Regions from separate parts of the Arthrobacter sp. zg-Y1219 genome, predicted to be linked through region 1. Evidence: predicted binding sites of a transcription regulator. Region 1 holds the regulator's gene; the other holds the start of a gene.

What was found. The regulator LexA, encoded in region 1, represses DNA repair genes until DNA is damaged. The targets are predictions, from matches to a motif close to TCGAACANNTGTTCGA.
Region 2: a site for LexA is predicted at 3,454-3,469, ahead of QNO00_RS04580 (HNH endonuclease signature motif containing protein). Genes of this name have one in related genera too.

What each region holds. Positions count from the first base shown of each region.
Region 1 covers NZ_JASKLY010000012.1:401,742-412,405, reverse strand. Annotated here, with positions in the region: gene hisH (imidazole glycerol phosphate synthase subunit HisH) at 1-499, opposite strand, end outside; gene hisB (imidazoleglycerol-phosphate dehydratase HisB) at 496-1,113, opposite strand; gene QNO00_RS08925 (histidinol-phosphate transaminase) at 1,237-2,346, opposite strand; gene QNO00_RS08920 (LysM peptidoglycan-binding domain-containing protein) at 2,548-3,006, opposite strand; gene lexA (transcriptional repressor LexA) at 3,413-4,234, shown strand; gene QNO00_RS08910 (ATP-dependent DNA helicase) at 4,396-6,444, opposite strand; gene hflX (GTPase HflX) at 6,437-8,005, opposite strand; gene QNO00_RS08900 (class I SAM-dependent methyltransferase) at 8,125-8,736, shown strand; gene dapF (diaminopimelate epimerase) at 8,854-9,795, opposite strand; gene miaA (tRNA (adenosine(37)-N6)-dimethylallyltransferase MiaA) at 9,816-10,664, opposite strand, start outside.
Region 2 covers NZ_JASKLY010000008.1:67,762-78,425, reverse strand. Annotated here, with positions in the region: gene QNO00_RS04595 (LpqB family beta-propeller domain-containing protein) at 1-990, shown strand, start outside; gene QNO00_RS04590 (ComF family protein) at 1,138-2,022, shown strand; gene hpf (ribosome hibernation-promoting factor, HPF/YfiA family) at 2,193-2,909, shown strand; gene QNO00_RS04580 (HNH endonuclease signature motif containing protein) at 3,601-5,109, shown strand; gene QNO00_RS04575 (winged helix-turn-helix domain-containing protein) at 5,322-6,530, shown strand; gene secA (preprotein translocase subunit SecA) at 6,622-9,423, shown strand; gene QNO00_RS04565 (Rv3235 family protein) at 9,446-10,072, opposite strand; gene QNO00_RS04560 (LysM peptidoglycan-binding domain-containing protein) at 10,220-10,664, opposite strand, start outside.

The sequences.
Region 1 (10,664 bases):
GGGGTGCGCGCATGGCGGGCTGGGTGACATCGAAGTCCCATTTCTGCACACCGTAGCTGTGCACAAAGTAGAAGCGTTCATCCTCGATGCCGGCGAACAGCTGTGAGCCCTCCGGCGGCTGGACGGTGTTCCAGCCCATGTGCGGAACAACGTCAGCCTTGAGGCGCTCGACGACGCCGGGCCACTCCCCCATTCCGGGGGTGCTGACACCGTGTTCCACGCCCTCGTCGAAGAGGACCTGCAGTCCGACGCAGATGCCCATGACGGGGCGTCCGCCGGCAACCCGGCGGCCGATCAGGCGCAGGGCGTCCACTTCCTTGAGCCCCTGCATGACGGCCGCGAAGGCGCCGACACCGGGGACCAGGAGCCCGTCGGCGTTGAGCACGTCATCGGATTTGGAGCTGAGGGTGACGTTGGCGCCGACGTGCTCGAGGGCCCGGACGGCGGAGCGGATGTTCCCGGACCCGTAGTCGAGGACCGTCACGTTGCGCGCCGTCACAGGGCACCCTTCGTGGAGGGGATGCCCTCAACGCGGGGGTCGGGTTCGACGGCGGCGCGCAGCGCACGGGCAAAGGCCTTGAACTGGGCCTCCACGATGTGGTGCGGATCCCGGCCGCCGAGCACCGTCATGTGCAGGCAGATCTGGGCGTGGAGGGTGATGGCCTCGAAGACGTGGCGGGTCAGCGACCCGGTGAAGTGTCCGCCGATCAGGTGGTATTCCTGCCCCGCCGGTTCACCGGAATGCACCAGATAGGGCCGCCCGGAGATGTCGACGACGGCGTTGGCCAGGGCCTCGTCAAGGGGAATGGTGGCCTCGCCGAAGCGGCGGATTCCTGCCTTGTTGCCCAGAGCGATCTTGAGCGCCTCACCGATGCTGATGGCAATGTCCTCGACGGTGTGGTGCACATCGATGTGGGTGTCACCCGTGGCCTGGACCGTGAGGTCGATCAGGGAGTGCTTGGCCAGGGCCGTCAGCATGTGGTCGTAGAACGGCACCGAGGTGCTGATGTTGGACTGGCCGGTTCCGTCCAGGTCCAGCTCCACAACCACTGACGATTCACTGGTCACCCGTTCCAGGCGTGCGGTGCGTCCGGTGGTGGTCTCCACGGTCATGGTTTTCCTTTGAAAGAAGGTGGTCTCTGCTAACAGTTTAGTGTCTGTGGGTGTCTGCGGCTTGGTCTCCGCCGGCCGCGGACCGGCCGGCGCCGGTGCCGCCGCCGTGCCGCTGCCTGTGGCCTAGCGGGTGCCGGCTGCCAGGAGCTCGCGCAGCCGGGCCAGGAAAACGCTGGTTTCCGCTTCGGTGCCGGCCGTGACGCGCAGATGGCCGGGGATGCCGACGTCGCGCACCAGCACGCCCGCCTCCAGCAGCCCCTCCCACAGCGCGTGCGGGTTTTCCACACCTCCGAAGAAGACAAAGTTGGCGTCGGACGGCGCAGGCTTCAGGCCCAGGCTGAGCAGCTCGGCGACAATGCGGTCCCGCTGGACCTTGATGGCTTCAACGTTGGCCAGCAGCGCTTCCGCGTGTTCCAGCGCGGCGTTCGCAGTGGCCTGCGTGATCGCCGAGAGATGGTAGGGCAGCCGCACGAGGCGCAGGGCGTCGGTGACTTCGGGTGCCGCGGCCATGTAGCCGACCCGGGCTCCGGCCAGCGCGAACGCCTTGCTCATGGTGCGGGAGACGATCAGCCGTTCACGGCCGGGCAGCAGCTGCAGGGCGCTGGGGGTGCCGGCGTGGAAGAACTCCCCGTAGGCCTCGTCCACAATCACTATGGCCTGTGACGCGGCCCCCGCCTCGTACACGGCTTCCACCACCTCGAGCGGCAGCGCAGTGCCGGTGGGGTTGTTCGGCGTGCAGAGGAAGACGATGTTCGGAGCCTGCTCGCGGACCTGTTCCGCTGCGGCTTCCGGAGTCAGCGTGAAATCGCCGCTGCGGACGCCCGTGACATAGCGGGTGCCGGTGCCGCTGGCCAGCAGCGGATACATGGAATACGTGGGCGGGAAGCTCAAGGCGGTCCGGCCCGGGCCGCCGAAGGCCTGGAGGATCTGTTGCAGGACCTCGTTGGAGCCGTTGCCGGCCCAGATGTTCTCCGGGCTCAGTCCGTGGCCGAGATAGCCGGCAAGCCGCTCGCGAAGTTCAGTGAATTCCCGGTCCGGATAACGGTTCAGTCCGGCCACCGCCCGCTCAACGGAAGCTACGATCGCCTTCCGCACCTGGTCGGGCAACCCGTGGGTGTTCTCGTTGACATTGAGCAGGATGGGCACATCCAGCTGCGGCGCACCGTAGGGTGTCAATCCTCGGAGATCCTCGCGCAGGGGAAGTCGGTTCAGTCTTTCCAGCTGTTCAGTCACCTGTACAGCTTAAGACTCGAAGGCGGGGCGGGAAGAATCCCTCCGGCCGGGCAGGCGGGTTGTTACGCCCCGAGTTGCGCTGTTTGTAATGGCGCCGTGTGTGATTGCGCCGCTTGGGATAGCGCCGTGTGTCATTGCGCCGCGCCGCCGGCACATCAACTTGCGATTGCACCGTTTGTGTTTGTGCAGCGCCGTGGCGCCTCAGCGCTGGGTGGGAATGAACAGCTGCACGCCGACCGGAACCCGGTCATCGGAAAGGTTGTTCAGCTCCATGATCTCCGCGACCACATCGCGGGGATCGCGGTCGGGAGCAAATTCCTCGGCCAAGGCCCACAAAGAATCACCGGCACCGACGCTCACCTGCACGGTCTGCGTAACGTCGGGCGCCCCGCCCGAGGAGGCCATGGCGGGAGCCGTGAAGAATCCCAGGACCGTGAGTGCGGCAGCCGCGGTCAGCATCAGGGGAAGGCCGATAAACACCAGCCGGCCGCGGCGCGTCAGCCGCAGCTGCCGCCGCTCGGCGGGCACCGGCACAGCGGCCGGATTGGTGGACCCGGCAACGGGCCTCGGCGCTGAGGCCCGGGCGGCCGTCAGCTGAGGTCGGGCCGGGGCGGAGATGAAACGTGAGATGGGGTTTGACAGGTGTATCTGGGCGGGCATTTCAGCACCTTTCCGGTTCGATGGCCGCAGGAAATAACCGAAGCCATATTCGAACGATTGGAAGCTATCTGACATCTTTGGACTCCGGCGCGCTGCCATCATCGAAAGTATGTTCGATTCTTGTGAACTCATTTCTAGCACCTATCTACTAACAAAGTCGAGACTCGCTCGAACAAATGTTTGAAAACGTTGCTCCGCTCGCCTAGCGTTGAGCATGAGGAAGAGGTTCATCCGGTTCCGTCCGGACCGAAGCCGGAGCGCGGGCTCCGCAGCGGTTCGTACAGGACCACTGAATCAGCTGCCTCTGACATAACCGCCGGCACGGCTTGCACAGCGTTCCAGCCCCGACATTCACCCGACCAGCTCCGGCACCGACCGGACCAGCTGACCCCGAAGGGAACCCCACGTGGCCCGCAGGACTGCTTCCGAAGACAGCACCAACCAGCCAGCGGCAACCGGCTCCCGTGCGCGTGCGAAAGGTCTGACTCCGCGGCAGAAGACCGTTCTGGAGATGATCCAGCGTTCCGTCAGCACCAACGGTTACCCGCCCACCATGCGGGAAATCGGAGACACCGTGGGGCTGGCAAGCCTTTCCAGCGTGACCCATCAGCTCATGCAGCTGGAGAAGCTCGGCTACATCCGCCGCGACCCCAAGCGCCCCCGCGCCATGGAAATCCTGATTCCGCTAATGCTGCGGGACGGAAAGGCCGTCGCTCCGGGCGAGGACTCAGCCGGTTCCCCGGCCGAGTCTGCGCCGGCAGCCGCCGGCTCCCGCACCGGCGAAGACGGCGCCGGCGACAAAGCAGGCTCGGCTGCCGGAATGGCCACGGTCACCGAGCTGTCGACCTCCGTTGACACGGCCATGGTGCCGCTGGTGGGCCGCATCGCCGCCGGCGGTCCGATCCTCGCTGAACAGGTTGTCGAGGACATCATGCCGCTGCCCCGCCAGCTGGTGGGTCACGGAGACCTGTTCATGCTCAGGGTCTCGGGCGACTCCATGGTCGACGCCGCGATTTGCGACGGTGACTGGGTGGTTGTCCGCCGGCAGCCCACGGCTGAGAACGGCGACATCGTTGCCGCCCTGCTGGATGACGAAGCCACGGTCAAGACCTTCCGGCAGCGCAACGGCCACACCTGGCTGCTGCCGCAGAACACGCGCTATGAGCCCATCGTGGGCGACCATGCAGTCATCATGGGCAAGGTTGTCTCGGTGATGCGCTCGCTCTAGCGGGCCCCGCACACAGCAGCGGTCCCCGCGGCGGGATTCCACGGGTGGTCTCCCGCGAGGGCTGGAGCGGATAACGGGTGGAGTAACGCGGAAAGGGCGGTTGGAGTTATCTCCGACCGCCCTTTCCGTTCGGTGGTGCCGCCCGTTCAGTGGTGCCGGCGCTACTTCCGCGCAGGGGCCTTCTCCGCCGCCGCCGACTGCTCGGCGAGCCGCCCCAGAACCGAGAGCACCACAGAGCGGTCAGTCGTGGACCAGAACGGCGGCAGGGCTGCCTTCAGGAAGCTGCCGTAGCGGGCCGTGGCCAAGCGGGAGTCCAGGATGGCCACCACACCGCGGTCCCCCGCGGCACGGATCAGACGGCCGGCACCCTGCGCCAGCCGGACGGCCGCGTGGGTCGCGGCAACTGACATGAAGCCGTTGCCGCCGGCCTTGGCCACTGCGCGGGTGCGCGCGGTCATCAGCGGGTCATCCGGACGCGGGAACGGTATGCGGTCAATCAGCACCAGCCTGCAGGCGGCGCCCGGCACGTCAACGCCCTGCCACAGCGACATGGTGCCAAACAGGCAGGTGTCGGGTTCCTCGGAGAACTGCTTGACGAGCGAGGACATCGAGGACTCCCCCTGGCACAGGATCGGGAAATCCACCCGGGTGCGCATCGCGTCGGCGGCCTCCTCGGCCGCCCGGCGCGAGGAGAACAGTCCCAGTGCTCCGCCGTTCGAGGCCTTCAGAAGCGCCTCGATTTCATCCAGCTGCGCCTCCGAGGTGCCCCGCTCGGGCTTGGGCAGGTCCTTCGCCACGTACAGCACGCCCTGCCGCGGATAGTCGAAAGGACTGCCGACGTCGGTCCCCGTCCACGACGGCGCGCCAGGCCCCAGGAGCCCCAGAGCGCCGGCCACAGGGCCAAATTCGGATCCGATGGCAAGGGTCGCCGAGGTCAGGACCACGGTGTGGCCGTCGAACAGCCCTTCACGCAGCCGGCCGGCGACCGACAGCGGGGCCACGTTCAGGGTGGCGGGAGCGGTCTCATCCGGGGGCGAGTAGCCGCCCGACGGCGAGAAGGAGCTGGGCCGCGAAGCCCAGATCACCTCACCGGCCGAGGGAGCACCCAGCAGCCGCTCACAGAGCGACAGCACGGCCATCAGCCGCGACCGCGCGGTCTGGCGTCCGCCGTCGGCGGTTTCCCCGGGCTCGGGCTTGGAGTCGGAGAGCGCCACCCGGCAGGCTTCCCGGACTCGGCCCACTGCCTGCTCCTGCTCCTCGTTCAGTCCGGCGGCGAGCAGGCCCGAGGGCACGTTCTCCATGGATTTCTCAAAGGCGCGGGACGCTTGGGCCAGTTCCTCCACGGAAGCGGAGGTGTGCTTGCGGGCGGCAGTCACCGCTGCGGAGATCACGGTTCCGGACAACTGTCCGGTGACCGCGCCGGTCACCCGGTCCTGCAGCTCGTGGGCTTCATCGATGACCACCACGTCATAGTCCGGCAGCACGGCCAGCCCTTCGAAGGCCGCGATGGCGAGCATGGCGTGGTTGGTGATGACGACGTCGGCCACAGCCGCCTGGGCGCGTGCGCGCTCGCTGAAGCATTCGGCGGCCACGGGGCATTTCTGCGCGCCCAGGCACTCCATCGAGGTCACCGAGACCTGGCGCCAGGATTTGTCGCTGACTCCCGGAATCAGGTCGTCGCGGTCGCCGGTGTCGGTTTCCTCGGCCCATTCGCGCAGCCGCACCACCTCGCGTCCCATCGCCGAGGTGGGGGCCGGTGCCGGATGTCCCACCGCGCGGTCCTCCCCCATGGTGAACAGGGCGCCGGCGGGGTCCTCCTCTTCCGGAAATCCCCCGCCGGTTTTGTGCAGGCAGACGTAGTTGCTGCGGCCCTTGAGCAGCGCGACGTCGACCTCGCGCGGCAGGTTGGGCTTGAGCGTCTTGAGCAGCCGCGGCAGGTCGCGGCCCACGATCTGGGACTGCAGCGCCAGTGTGGCGGTGGAGACCAGCGTGGGCTTGGTGCTTTCCAGCGCATGATGAATCAGCGGCACCAGGTAGGCCAGCGACTTGCCGGTTCCGGTGCCCGCCTGAACCAGCAGATGCTGTTTCTCGTCGATCGCGTGCGTGACTTGGCGGGCCATTTCATGCTGGCCCGGACGGTTTTGTCCGCCCATGCCAGCGACGGCGGTGTCCAGCAGTTCCAGGACTTCGCCGGTGGTGTCTTTACTCATGGGTGACGAACGGCTCCAGTTCAGCGGCCAGGCCCTCGCGGACCATCACGTGCAGGCGGGTGCCTGCTTCGGAGTGCTCCACCGACAGGATTTCGGTGTCCGAGCTGTGCAGCCGGGAGACGATCTCGCCGCGCTCGTACGGAACCAGCAGCTGCAGATCCACCCCGGGGCGGGGAATGCCCTCGGAGATGGCCTGCATCAGCTCGTCGATGCCTTCGCCGGTCCGGGCGGACACCACCACGTGGCGCCGCTCCTTTTGCCGGAGCCGTTCCAGCACAAACGGATCCGCGGCATCGGCCTTGTTCAGCACGATGATCTCGGGCACCTTGCGGGCGTCCACATCCGTCAGCACCGTGCGCACCGCGGCGATCTGGCCCTCGGGATCCGGATGCGAGGCGTCCACCACATGGAGGATCAGGTCAGCATCCGCGACTTCCTCCAGGGTGGACCGGAAGGCTTCCACCAGCTGGGTCGGCAGGGACCGCACAAAGCCGACGGTGTCGGCGAGCGTGTACCCGATGCCGTCTTCGGTTTGTGCCTTGCGGATGGTCGGGTCCAGGGTGGCGAACAGGGCGTTCTCCACCAGGACTCCGGCATCGGTGAGCCGGTTGAGCAGCGAGGACTTGCCGGCGTTGGTGTAGCCGGCGATGGCCACCGAGGGAACCTGGTTGCGGTGCCGGTTGGCGCGCTTGGTTTCCCGGGCGGGCTTCATGGCCGCAATTTCGCGGCGCAGTTTGGCCATCCGGGTGCGGATCTTCCGGCGGTCCAGTTCGATCTTGGTTTCACCGGGACCGCGTGAGCCCATGCCGGCGCTGGCGCTGCCCACCTGGCCGCCGGCCTGGCGGGACATGGATTCGCCCCAGCCGCGCAGGCGCGGCAGCAGGTATTCGAGCTGTGCCAGCTCCACCTGGGCCTTGCCCTCGCGGGACTTGGCGTGCTGGGCGAAGATGTCCAGGATCAGCGCCGTGCGGTCGATGACCTTGACCTTGACGATGTCTTCAAGGCCGCGGCGCTGCGACGGTGCAAGTTCGCTGTCGACAATGACAGTGTCGGCGCCGGTGGCGGCGACAATGTCCTTGAGCTCCTGGGCCTTGCCCGAACCCAGGAACGTTCCCGGATCCGGCTTCAGCCGACGCTGGATGATGCCGTCGAGCACCTCGGAACCCGCCGTCTCGGCGAGTGCCGCCAACTCCTGCAGCGAGTTTTCGGCGTCCTCCGCCGTTCCCTCGCTCCACAGGCCGGCCAGCACCACGCGCTCCAGGCGCAGCTGCCGGTATTCAACCTCTGTAACGTCCTCGAGTTCGGTCGACAGGCCGGCCACGCGCCGCAGTGCGTGGCGGTCGGCCAGGTCTTCCTGGTCGCCGTCGTGCGTGGAATGCCCGACGTCCCGGGACAGAGCCTGTGCCCTGCCGCGCCGGGCCTCGCCGGCGGGCGCTTTGGCCTCAGCGGCGCTCTCCTTGGCGAGGATCCTGTCAATGACCCCCTGGATGTCCTCCGGGCTCAGCTCCGTGTTGGGCTGGGCGGAATCGGACGTGCCAGGGCGGGAATTGTTGATCGTCATAATCTCCTTATAAGCCGTGTTCTCCATGGTAAGTCAGTGCACGGACATTTGGGCGCGTGATCTTTCGCCGGTGCATCCGGTTTTCGCTGCCTGCCGCAGACCCACTAATCTGGTTTGTTATGGGTTCAGACCATTACTTCAGTTCACAGCCCTCGGGCCCCGAGGTCCGCAGGCCGCTCCGTGTCACTCTCGGCGGCCTCGACCGTACGCTCGTGACCTCCGGCGGGATCTTCAGTCCCGATGCCATCGACAAGGGAACCGTGGTCCTCCTGGACGAGGTTCCCGATCCTTCCCCCGCCGGCAACCTGCTGGATATCGGCTGCGGCTGGGGTCCTATCGCGCTCACCATGGCGCTGAAGTCCCCCGCGGCGCGGGTGTTCGCCGTGGACGTCAACGAACGCTGCCTGGCCCTGACCCGCGACAATGCCGCCGCTCTGGGCCTGGCCAACGTCACTGCATCCCGTCCGGAAGAGGTCGATCCGGACCTGAGGTTTGACACCATCTGGTCCAATCCGCCCATCCGCATCGGCAAGGACGAGCTGCATGCCCTGCTGCTGCTGTGGCTTCCACGTCTGGCTCCCGAAGGAACCGCGTGGCTGGTGGTGCAGAAAAACCTGGGCGCCGATTCGCTGCAGAAGTGGATCGCCGACCAGTTGGGCGCCGGCTATTCCGTCTCCCGCCACAGCACTGCCAAGTCCTTCCGGATCCTCAAGGTTCAGCGCAAACCCTAAGACGGCCGGATGCCGGCCATCCGCCGGGAGTAACTTCCATGACCGCTACAACCGCGGCCCGGAACGCTTTATTCCGGGGCGCGGTTCTAGCTGCGCCCCGGAATGAAGCGGTGCCTGCTAGAGCAGCGTGCCGCGCGCCACGAGGGCTGCCGGCCCGCTGAGTTCCACGTGTTCGCGGCCGTCCTCGGCGGTCAGGAAGCGGACGCCGACGACGCCGCCGGGCACCGTGACCGCCCATTCGTTCGGGGCGTCCCGGCCGGCCCAGAACCGGGTGGCGACTGCGGCGGCGCAGGCCCCGGTGCCGCAGGAGAGGGTCTCCCCCACGCCGCGTTCATGCACGCGCATGGTCAGCAGTCCCACGCCGTCCACGACCAGCGGATCGGCGGGCACCACGAATTCCACGTTGGTGCCGTGCTCCGGTTCCGGCTGCACCGACGGTGCGGCGGCGAGGCTGGTGGCCGCGAGTTCGGTCAGTTCGGCCAGCGCCACCACGGTGTGCGGATTGCCCATGCTCACGGACAGTCCGGGGCGGGGAACCTCCAGGCCGTCGGCGTTGACCACGGCATCCATGGCCTTGGCGGCGGCGGAATCGGGGTCAAGGAACTCCCACGGGCCCATGTCAACGGCGTAGCCGCTGTCCACCCGGGTGACGGTCTTGGTGCCGGCGCGGGTACCGATGGTCAGGGTCTCCCCCTCGCCCAGCTCGACAAGGCCTTCGGCGAGCAGGAAATGCACAAACACCCGGACGCCGTTGCCGCACATCTCCGACACGCTGCCGTCCGAATTGCGGTAATCCATGAACCATTCAGCCGTGAGGTCGCTCTGCAGCAGGGCCTGGCCCTCGGGCAGCTGGGCCGAGCGGATCGCCCGGATGAAGCCGTCGGCGCCGATGCCGCGGTGCCGGTCGCACAGCGCGGCCACTTCGGCGGCGGCAAGGTCGCGCTCCCCGCCGGGGTCGGCCACCAGGACAAAGTCATTGCCGGTGCCGTGGCCTTTGGCGAAGGGAAGGCCGGCCAGGGAGGCGGGCAGGCCGGAATCGGATAACCCGGAATCGGACAAGGGGGCTGAGAGCTCTGTGTTCACTGTTCAAGGATAGCGGCGGCGGCCCGGGCGGTCAGTTCGGGGTCGTCCCAGTCCAGCCAGGTGATCCGCGGATCGGCCCGGAACCAGGTCAGCTGGCGGCGGGCAAACTGCCGGGTGGCCACCACCGTCTGTTCCGCGGCCTGCTCCACGGTGGATTCGCCGTCGAGCACCTGCAGGAACTGCGAATAGCCCAGGGCCCGCCCGGCCGTCCTGCCTTCCCGCAGTCCGCGGGCCGCCAGGGCTTCCACTTCGGCGAGCAGGCCCTGCTCAACCATCCTGTCCACGCGGGCGGCCAGCCGCCGGTGCAGCAGGCTGCGTTCCACGCTCAAGCCCACCTGCACCGCGGGCTGGAAGTACTCTCGGGTGGGCATGAAGGAGCTGAACGGCCGTCCGGTGAGCCGATGGACTTCCAGGGCGCGGACCACGCGCCGGCCGTCGCCGAGCCGGTCGGCGGACACCGGATCCACCTCCCGCAGCCGCAGGCGCAGTGCTTCCAGGCCGTCGGCAGCGAGCTCCCGCTCGAGGTCGGCCCGGAGCAGCGGATCGGTGCCGGGGAATTCCAGGACATCCAGGGCGGCCCTGACGTACAGGCCGGACCCGCCCACCAGGATCGGATAGCGGCCGCGGGATCGAATGTCAGCAATCAGGGCGCGGGCCTGCGCCTGGAAGGCCGAGACGCTCGCTTCCTCGGTCACGTCCATGATGTCCAGCAAGTGGTGCGGGACGCCGCGGCGCTCGGCCACGCTGATTTTCGCGGTGCCGATGTCCATGCCCCGGTAGAACTGCATGGCGTCGGCGTTGATCACTTCACCGCCGAGTTCCAGGGCCAGGGCGACACCCAGATC
Region 2 (10,664 bases), on a different contig from region 1:
CTGTCCGCCGACGTCCTGCAGGATTCCAGTGACCTGAACCGGCAGCAAATGGCGCTGCAGCTGCATCAGAACCTGGTCAACCTCAACAACGTGAACTCGGTGAACATGACCGTCAACCAGCGTTCCGTGGATCTGGGGAAGGAAAGCAGCGCCCTCGTTGAGGCGGTGGCAGACCCCGAGGTGGGCGGGACGCAGATCGGCGCCTATCAGAACGAACTGGCCTACATTAAGGACGGACAGCCGCAACCGATCGAGGGGATTCCCAGCGTTGCCGAGCACGCGCCCCGGGACCCTGCCCTCTCACTGGACCTGGCGACCATCGCCTTCCTGAACGGAAACCGATCGTCCCTGTTCATGACCGGACCGAACCAGGAAGTCCGCAGAGTTGTGGAGGGCAGCTTGCTGACGGCCCCCAGCATTGATCCGGGGAAGTGGACGTGGACGGCTTCCCAAGCCGGCGGCGGCGCCACCATCTTGGCCCTGCCCCCGGGCGGCGGAGCCGAGGACATCCTGTCCCTGCCCGTCCCGTGGCTGGCCGAGGTCAACGTTTCCGAGCTGCGGATCTCCCGCGACGGGTCACGCGCCCTGCTGGTCACCAGCCACGGCGGCAGCAGCCAGGTGTTGGTGGCCGGTGTCGTGCGGGACGCCGCCGGCGTCCCGCGCACCTTGACGACCCCGCTGGAGCTGGCCGTCACGGGTGATCCGGGCTCCGGCATCCCGGAGACCCTTCCGGTGGACCGGGCCAAGTGGGTCACCGAAGACTCCATCGTCGTCGTCCAGACTTCGCAGGATGATCGGGTCACCCCGATCATCCTGGGGTTGGGTGCCAGGCCCGAGCCCCTGGCCGGACTTGCCGGCATTACCGGCCTGAGTGCCGGAAAGGGCGGGCAGGACATCTATGTCCAGACGCCCTCGGCGATGTTCAAGCGGATGGGCAACAGTTGGTATCAGGTCAGCGAGGGGCTGACCGATCCGGCGTTCCCCGGGTAGCACTACTCCTGGATTCGTCCTCCACTTCTCCTTGGCTTCTCCTGCACTCCTCCTGCACCGCGGAGGCGCGGCGGATGTGCCGGGAAATTTGTCCACTGCCGGTCCGGATCCGCAGCCTGTGCGCCGGACGTTGGACATGCTGTCCGTATGCGCATGGTGGATCTCTCAGCGTCCGGACTGGGCAGGGCCGCGGACCGCTGCCGTTTGCAGCCCGTGCCCGCCGCCATGGGCGCAGCGGTGGCGGAGTTGGCAGCGGCGCTGCTGCCGACGTCATGCGTGGTCTGCGGCGCGGCGGACTCTTCGCTGTGCCCCAGGTGCCGGCGGGCGGTCCGGCGCAGCGGCACCCATCCCTGGTATGCCCAAGATGCCGCCGAGCTGCTCCCCGGTGCCGAAACGGACGGTGATTCGTCGGCGGACAGCGTGCTGCCGGTGCTGGCTGCCGGGCGGTACGCCGGCAGCCTCGCGCGAGTCGTCCTCGCCTATAAAAACCACGGGCACACTGACCTGGCCGCTGTCCTGCGTCCGATGCTGGCAGGCGTGCTTCATCAGGCCGCCGCCGACGCCGGACGCCGCGGCCTCGTCCTGGTTCCGGTCCCGGGCACTCGGCGTGCGCTGCAGCGGCGGGGCTACAGCCCGCTGGGGTTGCTCCTTGGCTCTCTTCAGGCCAGTGGTCTCCTTCCGGCGCAGACCACTGTGAAGCCGATTGTCCGGCTGTCAGGTGCGGGGCTGCGGAGTCGCCTGCATCCCGAAGCTTTGAGCGCCGCAGTTTCCGGGCGGGCCTCCAGCAGCCAGAAGAACCTCGGGCGGAGAGGGCGCCGGACCAATGTTTACGGAACTATGACGGCCGGGAATCCGGGCTCACTGGCCGGGATCCGCACCCTCGTGGTCGATGACGTGCTGACCACCGGCTCCACTATCGCCGAGGCCGCCCGCGCGCTGAGGGCGGCCGGAGCAAGGGTTGAAGGGGCCGCGGTGATAGCTGCAACAGCGGCTCCGGCAAGTGACGCAAATAACACCAAAGGAGGAGCCTAGTCCAAGCCGAACAGGTCAGGTAATCGGAATGTCCGAAGGTGAATAACGCTGTTGGGTGATCTAACGTGTTGGTATGGACAGCTTCAAGAAGAGGAGCTTTCCTGCGGCAGCGGTCGCAGAGGTTTTGGCAGCGGCCGTTGCTGTGTCACCGAAATCTATTGGAGGGCACCATGGAATTCATGATCAGCGGACGCAACGTTGCAGTATCCGACCGGTTCCGGGAGTATGCCGAGGAACGAATCGCCAAGGTGGAGAACCTTGGGAACAAGGTCCAGCGTGTAGACGCACGAATCACCAAGCAGCCCAACGTCCGTGAGGCCGACAGCTCTCTTACCGTGGAACTTACCGTTATCGGCAGAGGTCCGGTGGTACGGGCTGAAGCCACGTCCGGCGACAAGTTTGCAGCCTTTGATCTGGCCTACGCCAAACTCATTGAGCGCCTGCGCCGGGCAAGCGACCGCCGGAAAGTCCACCACGGCCGGCACACCCCGGTCGCCGTGCGGGTTGCTACCGCAGACCTGGATACGGTCAGCAGCGACGAACCCCTGTACGTGCAGATGGAGAACGCAGCAGCTGCGGCCGAATCGACGGTCGACGAATCCGATACCGCAGAACCCACAGATGACAGCCCAGTCCTGATCCGGCGCAAGGTTTTCCCGGGTGCCCCCATGAGCCTTGACGCCGCCGTGGACAACATGGAGTTGGTCGGCCACGACTTCTACCTGTTTGTGGATTCTGCTACCGGAGCCCCCTCCGTTGTCTACCGGCGGCGGGGCTGGACCTACGGTGTCATCACCTTGGACTCCCGCTGTGCCGAAGGCACCGAAGACCTGCGGGATGAAACGCGGGCCTACCGGCCTTCGGAAGGGGCAGCAAAGATCGCGTAGGTTCTCTCGTGGACTGCGGAGGTAGCCTGCACCGGCTGTGAACCGGTGCGAATAGGGACCGGTCAGCAGGCATCACGAGCGAAACCGTTGAGGTTATTGTGGAAGGCCTCCGGGCAGGGAAGAACTTGTTAGAAGTTCACCCGCCCGGGGGCCTTTCTGGTTTTCGGCTGCGGCACCTTCACCTCAGTGCGAAACCAGTCTCTTAGGGGCGGCGCCGCACTGGTTCCCACTCTCTGTTGCCCCTGTTGCCTGGTGGAGTCACGCCAGCCCCGGAGCGGAACATTGCGGGGGAACCTGTGCGACTGCCGGCCAGTAGTGCGATGGGGTCGACTGCGCGCAGGGTGCAGGAGCCGTGACCGACAGATGCAGTCGTGCTACATGCACAGGTATCGGCTGTGGTGCGTGGGTAGTCCATCGAAAAAGACAGGTATTTGTGGGTCCCCAAATCGTCCTGTTTGGGGGCGTTTTGGCCTGTTTTGGGATCCTTTTGGACTTTCTTAGAACCCGAAATGTCAGTGCCGGGTGAAAGTCTTTAGTCATGGATCAGAACGGATCTTCGACCGGGACTCCCGGCACCGGTGATGAGACTGCAGCTTGCAGCCGATTCGTCTTTGCCGCCGAGCCCGGGAGGGCCGGAGGTGAGCCGGGTGATGGGTTGAACGGGTCTCTGGTTCTGCAGAACGTGGAGTCGTTGACCGAGGAGCAAACCGGGACAGTGTTGGCCCGCCTCAATCATTTGTCGCGGTGGGTGCAGGCGCAGCAGGCTCGGGTCCTGTCCCGGTTGCAGACCGTTTACGAGGACGAGGCGCTGTCCGTTACCGGGTTGCGGGACGCGGAGATGGCGTTTAGCCTCGCTGCGGAGGAAGCCGCGACCATTCTGGGGGTGCCTACCGGTAGCGGAAAGGCGTTGATGAGTCAGGCCGGTGATCTCTGCACCAGGAACACGGCCACGCTGAAGGCGTTGGAGTCCGGGCAGATCAGTTACGGTCACGTGGAGACTCTGGTGGAGCAGTGTGTGGGCGTGGTGCCGGCGGAGCTGCCCGGGTTCGAGGCCGAGCTGCTGGGTCTGGCTGCGGGCCAGACCAGAACCCAGTTTCGGGTGAAGGCGCAGCGGCTGCGGGAGAAGTACTATCCGGAAACCATCGTGCAGCGGCAGGTGACGGCGTTTGAGCAGCGGACGGTGTGGGTGCGGCCGGAGCCGGACGGGATGTCTTGGCTCTCGGCGTTGCTGCCTGCCGAGAAAGCCCAAGCCATTTTTACTCAGCTCAGTGTTGCGGCCCGGGGTGAGCAGGCCGCCGGGGACACGCGCACGGTGGATCAGTTGCGCACGGATATCCTCACGGACTTGCTCGGCGGCCACGAGCACAAGGGCCGTCGTAAGGGATCCGGCTCCGGCAGGGGTGCCAGCGGCGAAGGTAAGGGTTCGGGCACCGGCAAGCGTTCTGGCTCAGATGCCGGCTCCGGTAAGGGCTCCGGTTCTGATGCAGGTTCCGGCAAGGGGGCCGGGTCCTGCCGGTTCGGCCATGGTCCCAGGGCTCGGACGGAGATTCTGGTGCTGATCAACGCCGAAACCCTCTTCGGTGCCGATGACCGGCCGGCGGAACTGAACGGATACGGACCGATCAGTCCCGTAACGGCTCGGCGGATGGCTCGGGAAGCGGCGAAATGGACACCGGTGGAACGCGACCCCGAAACCGAGGAGATCCTGCGGGTCGGGAAACGGCGGAAGGTCCCCGACGGATTAAAGCGGGTCCTGCGGGTGCGGGACGGGACGTGCCGGTTCCCGGGGTGCCGGACCAATGCGGTGATTTCCGAGATTGACCACACCAAGCCGTGGGCTCGGGGCGGGCCGACGGATCATGACAATTTGGAGCATTTGTGCCGGCGGCATCACATGTTCAAAACCGAAGGGTTCTGGAAAGCCCGACAGCCTCGTCCCGGGGTGATTGAGTGGACCTCGCCGGGCGGCAGGTGTTACCGCACCGAACCGCAGCTGAGCCTGTCCCGGGAAACCTGTAGCGATAATGGCGGCCAACTGCGGCCGGAGATATCGGCGGGACCAGACATCAAGGCGAATGGTGGCCAGGCGAATCGCGGAGGCAACGCAACGGGCGTTGATCCATCACCGGCCCATGATGCCGGCGGACCAAGTGCTCCAGACGATCCGGATGACTACGGCGACGATCCGCCGCCTTTCTGAGGGAGTCAAAGAGTACGGCCGGGAGTCAAAGAGTACGGCCGGAAGTCAAAGAGTACGGCAACCCTTTCGACCAGCAGCGACCAGCGGATCAGCAGAATGCGGCTCTCGCCCCTGAGACGTTCGGCTGTGGCAGGGACGTCGGAGTCCCCGCGCCCATCTGCCGTGCGTGGCACGTGTCAGAGCGGGGGAGCCTCGGACCTAGGATGGGCATTATGGAACCAACCCTCACCGCCCGGCAGGCGCGGCTCACCGCGCTGGGCGCACAGGGCCTGGTCAAGGGGCGGCCCGCCACCGTCACTTCAAGATCGGTTGGCCGGGTCTTGAAACAGCTGCACCTCCTGCAGATTGATTCAGTGAACGTGCTCTCCCGGAGCCACTACCTGCCGCTGTTTTCCAGGCTGGGTCCGTACGATACTGCCGTTCCCGACAGGTTGGCCTCCAAGGCTCCGCGTCAGATGGTGGAGTACTGGGCACATGAAGCCAGCTACGTCCGCCCGGAGCTTTTCCCCGATCTGCGGACAGTCCAACGCCGTGTGTGGATGACAGCGCACTCACTTCCCACCGAGGTGAAGAACCGGCTGAGCGAACAGATCCTGGGGCTCCTGGCCGGCGGACCGCCACTCACCGCGAGGGAAATAGCCGACAGGCTGGGGGGCGGTGAGGTGAGGACCAAAGACAACTGGGGATGGAACTGGAACGCCTCGAAGCGGGTGCTCGAAGACCTGTTTGCGTCAGGCCTGCTCAGCTCGGCCGGACGGACTCCGCAGTTTGAGCGTCTTTACGCTCCCACGGCTGCCGTGCACCCTGCGGGCCCTGCCGCTTTGGAGTCGTCCGATCCGCAGGAGGCAGTACTGCGTCTGACGGAACTGGCCGCACGCGCACACGGGGTGGCCACCGTCCGCTGCCTGGCAGATTACTTTCGGCTGCCCCAGCGGGAGACCGCGTCGGCGGCGGCCGTACTGGTCCGCATGGGGAAACTGCGCCGGGTGCGGGTCGCTGGCTGGCGTTCGCCTGCCTACCTGCACGCGGAAACGGTTATCCCGCGCCGCTCCTCGGCCCGTGCCCTCCTTAGCCCCTTCGACTCCATGGTGTTCGAACGGAAACGGCTGGAAGCGCTTTTCGGTTTCCGGTACCGCCTCGAAATTTACACTCCGCCCGCGGCGCGCCGGTACGGCTACTACGTTCTGCCGTTCCTGCTGGGGGAGGAATTTGCGGCACGGGTGGATCTCAAAGCTGACCGGTCAAACAAGGCCCTATTGGTCCAGGCCGCCCACCGCGAGGACGGCGCTCCGGCCCGCACCGCCGTTGAGCTTGCCGCGGAACTACGTATGATGGCAGATTGGCTGGGGCTCGACGACGTTATTGTAAAACCATCAGGTGATTTGGCGGAGGCATTAAAACTGGCAGTATGCCGGGAATAGATCCGCTGCGGGAACCCCTGCACACCACCAAACGTCTCTCACGTAGACTGGGGACGCCAGAATTAGGCAACACTAGATTGGGAGCAAATCAGTGGCATCACTACTCGAACGGGTTCTTCGTACAGGCGATAAGAAGACGCTGAAGACGCTGCGCAACTACGCCGATGCGATCAACGTGCTCGAGGACGAGTACAGGGGCATGAGCGACGCCGAACTTCGGGGCGAGACCGACCGCTTCAAGGAACGCTACGCCGACGGCGAGAGCCTGGACGATCTGCTCCCGGAGGCCTTCGCCGCAGTCCGTGAAGCTGCCGGCCGCACGCTGGGCATGCGCCACTTCGACGTCCAGATGATGGGCGGCGCGGCCCTGCACCTGGGCAACATCGCCGAGATGAAGACCGGTGAGGGCAAGACCCTCGTCGCCACCGCTCCCGCATACCTCAACGCGCTGACCGGGCGAGGCGTGCACATCGTGACGGTCAACGACTACCTGGCCGAGTACCAGTCGGACCTGATGGGCCGCGTCTTCCGCTTCCTGGGCATGACCAGTGGCTGCATCCTGTCGAACCAGGACCCCGCAGTCCGCCGAGAGCAGTACAACGCGGACATCACCTACGGAACCAACAACGAGTTCGGCTTCGACTACCTGCGCGACAACATGGCCTGGAGCGCCGCCGAACTGGTCCAGCGCGGCCACCACTTCGCCATCGTTGATGAAGTGGACTCCATCCTCATCGACGAGGCCCGGACCCCGCTCATTATCTCCGGAGCCGCAAGCGGCGACGTCAACCGCTGGTACACCGAGTTCTCGAAGGTAGTGCAGCGCCTGGTCCTGGACACCGACTACGAGGTGGACGAAAAGAAGCGCACCGTGGGCGTGCTGGAGTCCGGCATTGAGAAGGTCGAGGACTACCTGGGCATTTCCAACCTGTACGAGTCGGCGAATACGCCCCTCATCGGTTTCCTGAACAACGCCATCAAGGCAAAGGAACTGTTTAAGCGGGACAAGGACTATGTGGTCCTCAACGGCGAAGTCATGATCGTTGACGAACACACCGGACGCATCCTCGCCGGACGCCGCTACAACGAGGGCATGCACCAGGCCATTGAGGCCAAAGAGGGCGTGACCATTAAGGCCGAGAACCAGACGCTGGCCACGGTGACGCTGCAGAACTACTTCCGGCTCTACGAAAAGCTCGCCGGCATGACCGGAACGGCTGAGACTGAAGCGGCCGAGTTCATGAGCACGTACAAGCTCGGAGTGGTGCCCATTCCCACCAACCGGCCGATGGCCCGGATCGACCAGCCGGACCTGATCTACAAGAACGAAATCGCCAAGTTCGACGCCGTCGTCCAGGACATTGCCGAGCGCCACGCCGCCGGCCAGCCGATCCTGGTGGGCACCACCAGCGTGGAAAAGAGCGAGTACCTCTCCAAGCAGCTGGCCAAGGCCGGCATCCGGCACGAGGTCCTTAACGCCAAGAACCACGCCCGTGAAGCTGCCATCGTGGCCCAGGCCGGACGCAAGGGCGCCGTCACCGTCGCCACCAACATGGCCGGCCGAGGCACTGACATCATGCTCGGCGGCAACGCCGAGTTCAATGCCATCTCCGAACTGGAACGACGGGGACTGGATCCGAGCGAGAACCCGGATGAGTACGAAGCCGCCTGGCCGGACGCCCTCGAAAAGGCACGCAAGGCCGTGGCCGCTGAACAGCAGGAAGTCATTGACCTTGGCGGCCTCTACGTGCTGGGCACCGAACGGCACGAGTCCCGCCGCATCGACAACCAGCTCCGCGGCCGTTCCGGCCGACAGGGAGACCCGGGGGAGTCACGCTTCTACCTGTCGCTGACCGACGACCTCATGCGGCTGTTCAACTCAGGCGCCGCCGAGCGGATCATGAACAGCTCGTCCATGCCCGACGACGTCGCACTGGAATCCAAGCTCGTCTCGAAAGCCATCCAGAATGCCCAGGGGCAGGTCGAGGGCCGGAACGCCGAGCAGCGCAAGAACGTCCTGAAGTACGACGACGTCCTGAACCGCCAGCGCGAAGCCATCTACGGCGACCGCCGCCGGATCCTGGAAGGCGATGATCTGCAGGAGAAAATCGGCTTCTTCCTGGAGGACGTTGTCACGTCAATCGTCAACGAAGCCACTGCCGAGGGGCATGGGGACGACTGGGACTACGAGCAGCTGTGGACCAACCTCAAGACCCTGTACCCGGTGGGCCTGACCATTGACGAAGTGGTCGACGAAGCCGGAGGACGCGCCAAGGTCACCCGGGAATTCCTGCAGGAGGAAATCCTCTCCGACGCGAAGCTGGCCTATCAGGCACGGGAGGCCGCGCTGGGCGCTCCCGCTATGCGCGAACTGGAGCGCCGCGTAGTGCTCTCCGTGATCGGGCGCAAATGGCAGGAACACCTCTACGAGATGGACTATCTCAAGGAGGGTATTGGCCTGCGCGCCATGGCGCAGCGCGATCCCCTGGTGGAGTACCAGCGCGAAGGTTTCGTCATGTTCCAGACCATGACCGAAGCCATCCGCGAGGAGTCCATTGGCTACCTGTTCAACGCAGAAGTGAAGGTGAACCCGCCGGCCGCTGACGTTCCTCCGGCTCTTGCCGGCCTGAAGGACGGCCGCAGCGTGGTCGGCCAGCCGACCATCACGGCTGCTAGTCTTGAAGCACCGCAGCGTCCCGCGAGCCTGCAGTTCTCTGCACCCAACACCGAAGGCGGCGTGGAGACCCGGGTGGAGCGGGCTGCATCCGCCAAACCGGCGAAAGCCGGCGGCAAGACAGGCGCAGCCAGGACCGCGGGTTCTGCACCGGCTGCGGATGCCCAGGGTCGAAAGACGCCGAATGCGGCTCCGAAGAAGTCCAAGCGCCGCAAGTAACCGTGCTCCGCAGTAACGGGATCTAACCGATCTCCAGGGCCGTGACCTTCCAGAGTCCGCGCCGCAGCTCTATACGAAGAGCCGCGGCGCGGACTCTGCTTTGTTCGGCCGCTACGACCGATGCTTCGTAGATGCCTTCCGAGACGGGGCAGATTCGGCAGCAGCGGATCACGACCTGCCGGTGCAGGCGCACCGGCACCGCCGGCGTTCCCGGTCCGGCTGCCCCGGTTCCAGCCCTGGACCCGGTCCCTCCTGCGGCACCCAGTTCCCTGCTGCGGACCAGATTGGCGCGCAGCTGCAGACGCTCGAAGCTCGGGGGATCGAGCCACCGGGCCATCTGCTGAAGCGGCCGGGTTCCGCCGAGTACTTCCAGCGCCGCTTGGGTGACGGACCGGGCTATGGCGTTCACCCGCGCGTCGTCCTCAGGGGCGCTGTGCCAGTGAGCCTGGTCCTGCGTCGCCGGGCTGGATTCGGCGGGTTCAGCCGCCTGCGGGGCGGGCTGCCGGGGGCGCAGCTTGACCGGTGGAGCTCCGGCCGGCGAATAGCCTGTAACCGGAATGCGGTGCACGGTGAGCGGACGCGGAGCCCCCGACGCGGTGGCCAGCTCGTCCGCTGCCTCTTGGACTGGAAATGTAATGACGGTGGTCATGGTGCTGTCCTTTCCTGGAAGTCCGCTGTGGAATGAGCGGCGGTACCGGAGGTATGACGAAGGCACGGTCGGTGAAACGCCGGGGTGACAAGGCGCACTGCAGCAGCAGTGCCGGTGCCCGGATGCTGCGCGAGGTTGGAGACTTCGTTATTGGCGGGGCACTTCGGGCACCTCGGGCACCGCGAAGATCTGGCCGGGCAGAATCAGGTCCGGGTCAGCGCCAATAACGTCCCGGTTCCGTTCGTACCAGCGCGGCCAGTGGGCAGCGATTTCAACGTCCGTGGCTAGAGGGCCAAGCTGTTCGGCGGCGAGGCTCCACAAGGAGTCTCCCGAGCGGACCACGGCCCGCCCGGATGCATCGGTGCGTCCGGGACGGATAAAAACGTTTGGCGTCACTTCCTGCGTCCGAGGCTTCCACTGCGGATTCGCCGGACTGTCAGTGGGTGACGGCTCCGCTGAGTTGCCGGCAACCGTTCCGGTGCCTGCCGGACCCAAGCCGCGTTCCGGCGGCACCAGTGTGGGGTCCCACTGGGGATGCACCGCGGCATCCAGCGGGTTTTGCAGCAGGGAGACGCTCTGCCCCGGATTCGCA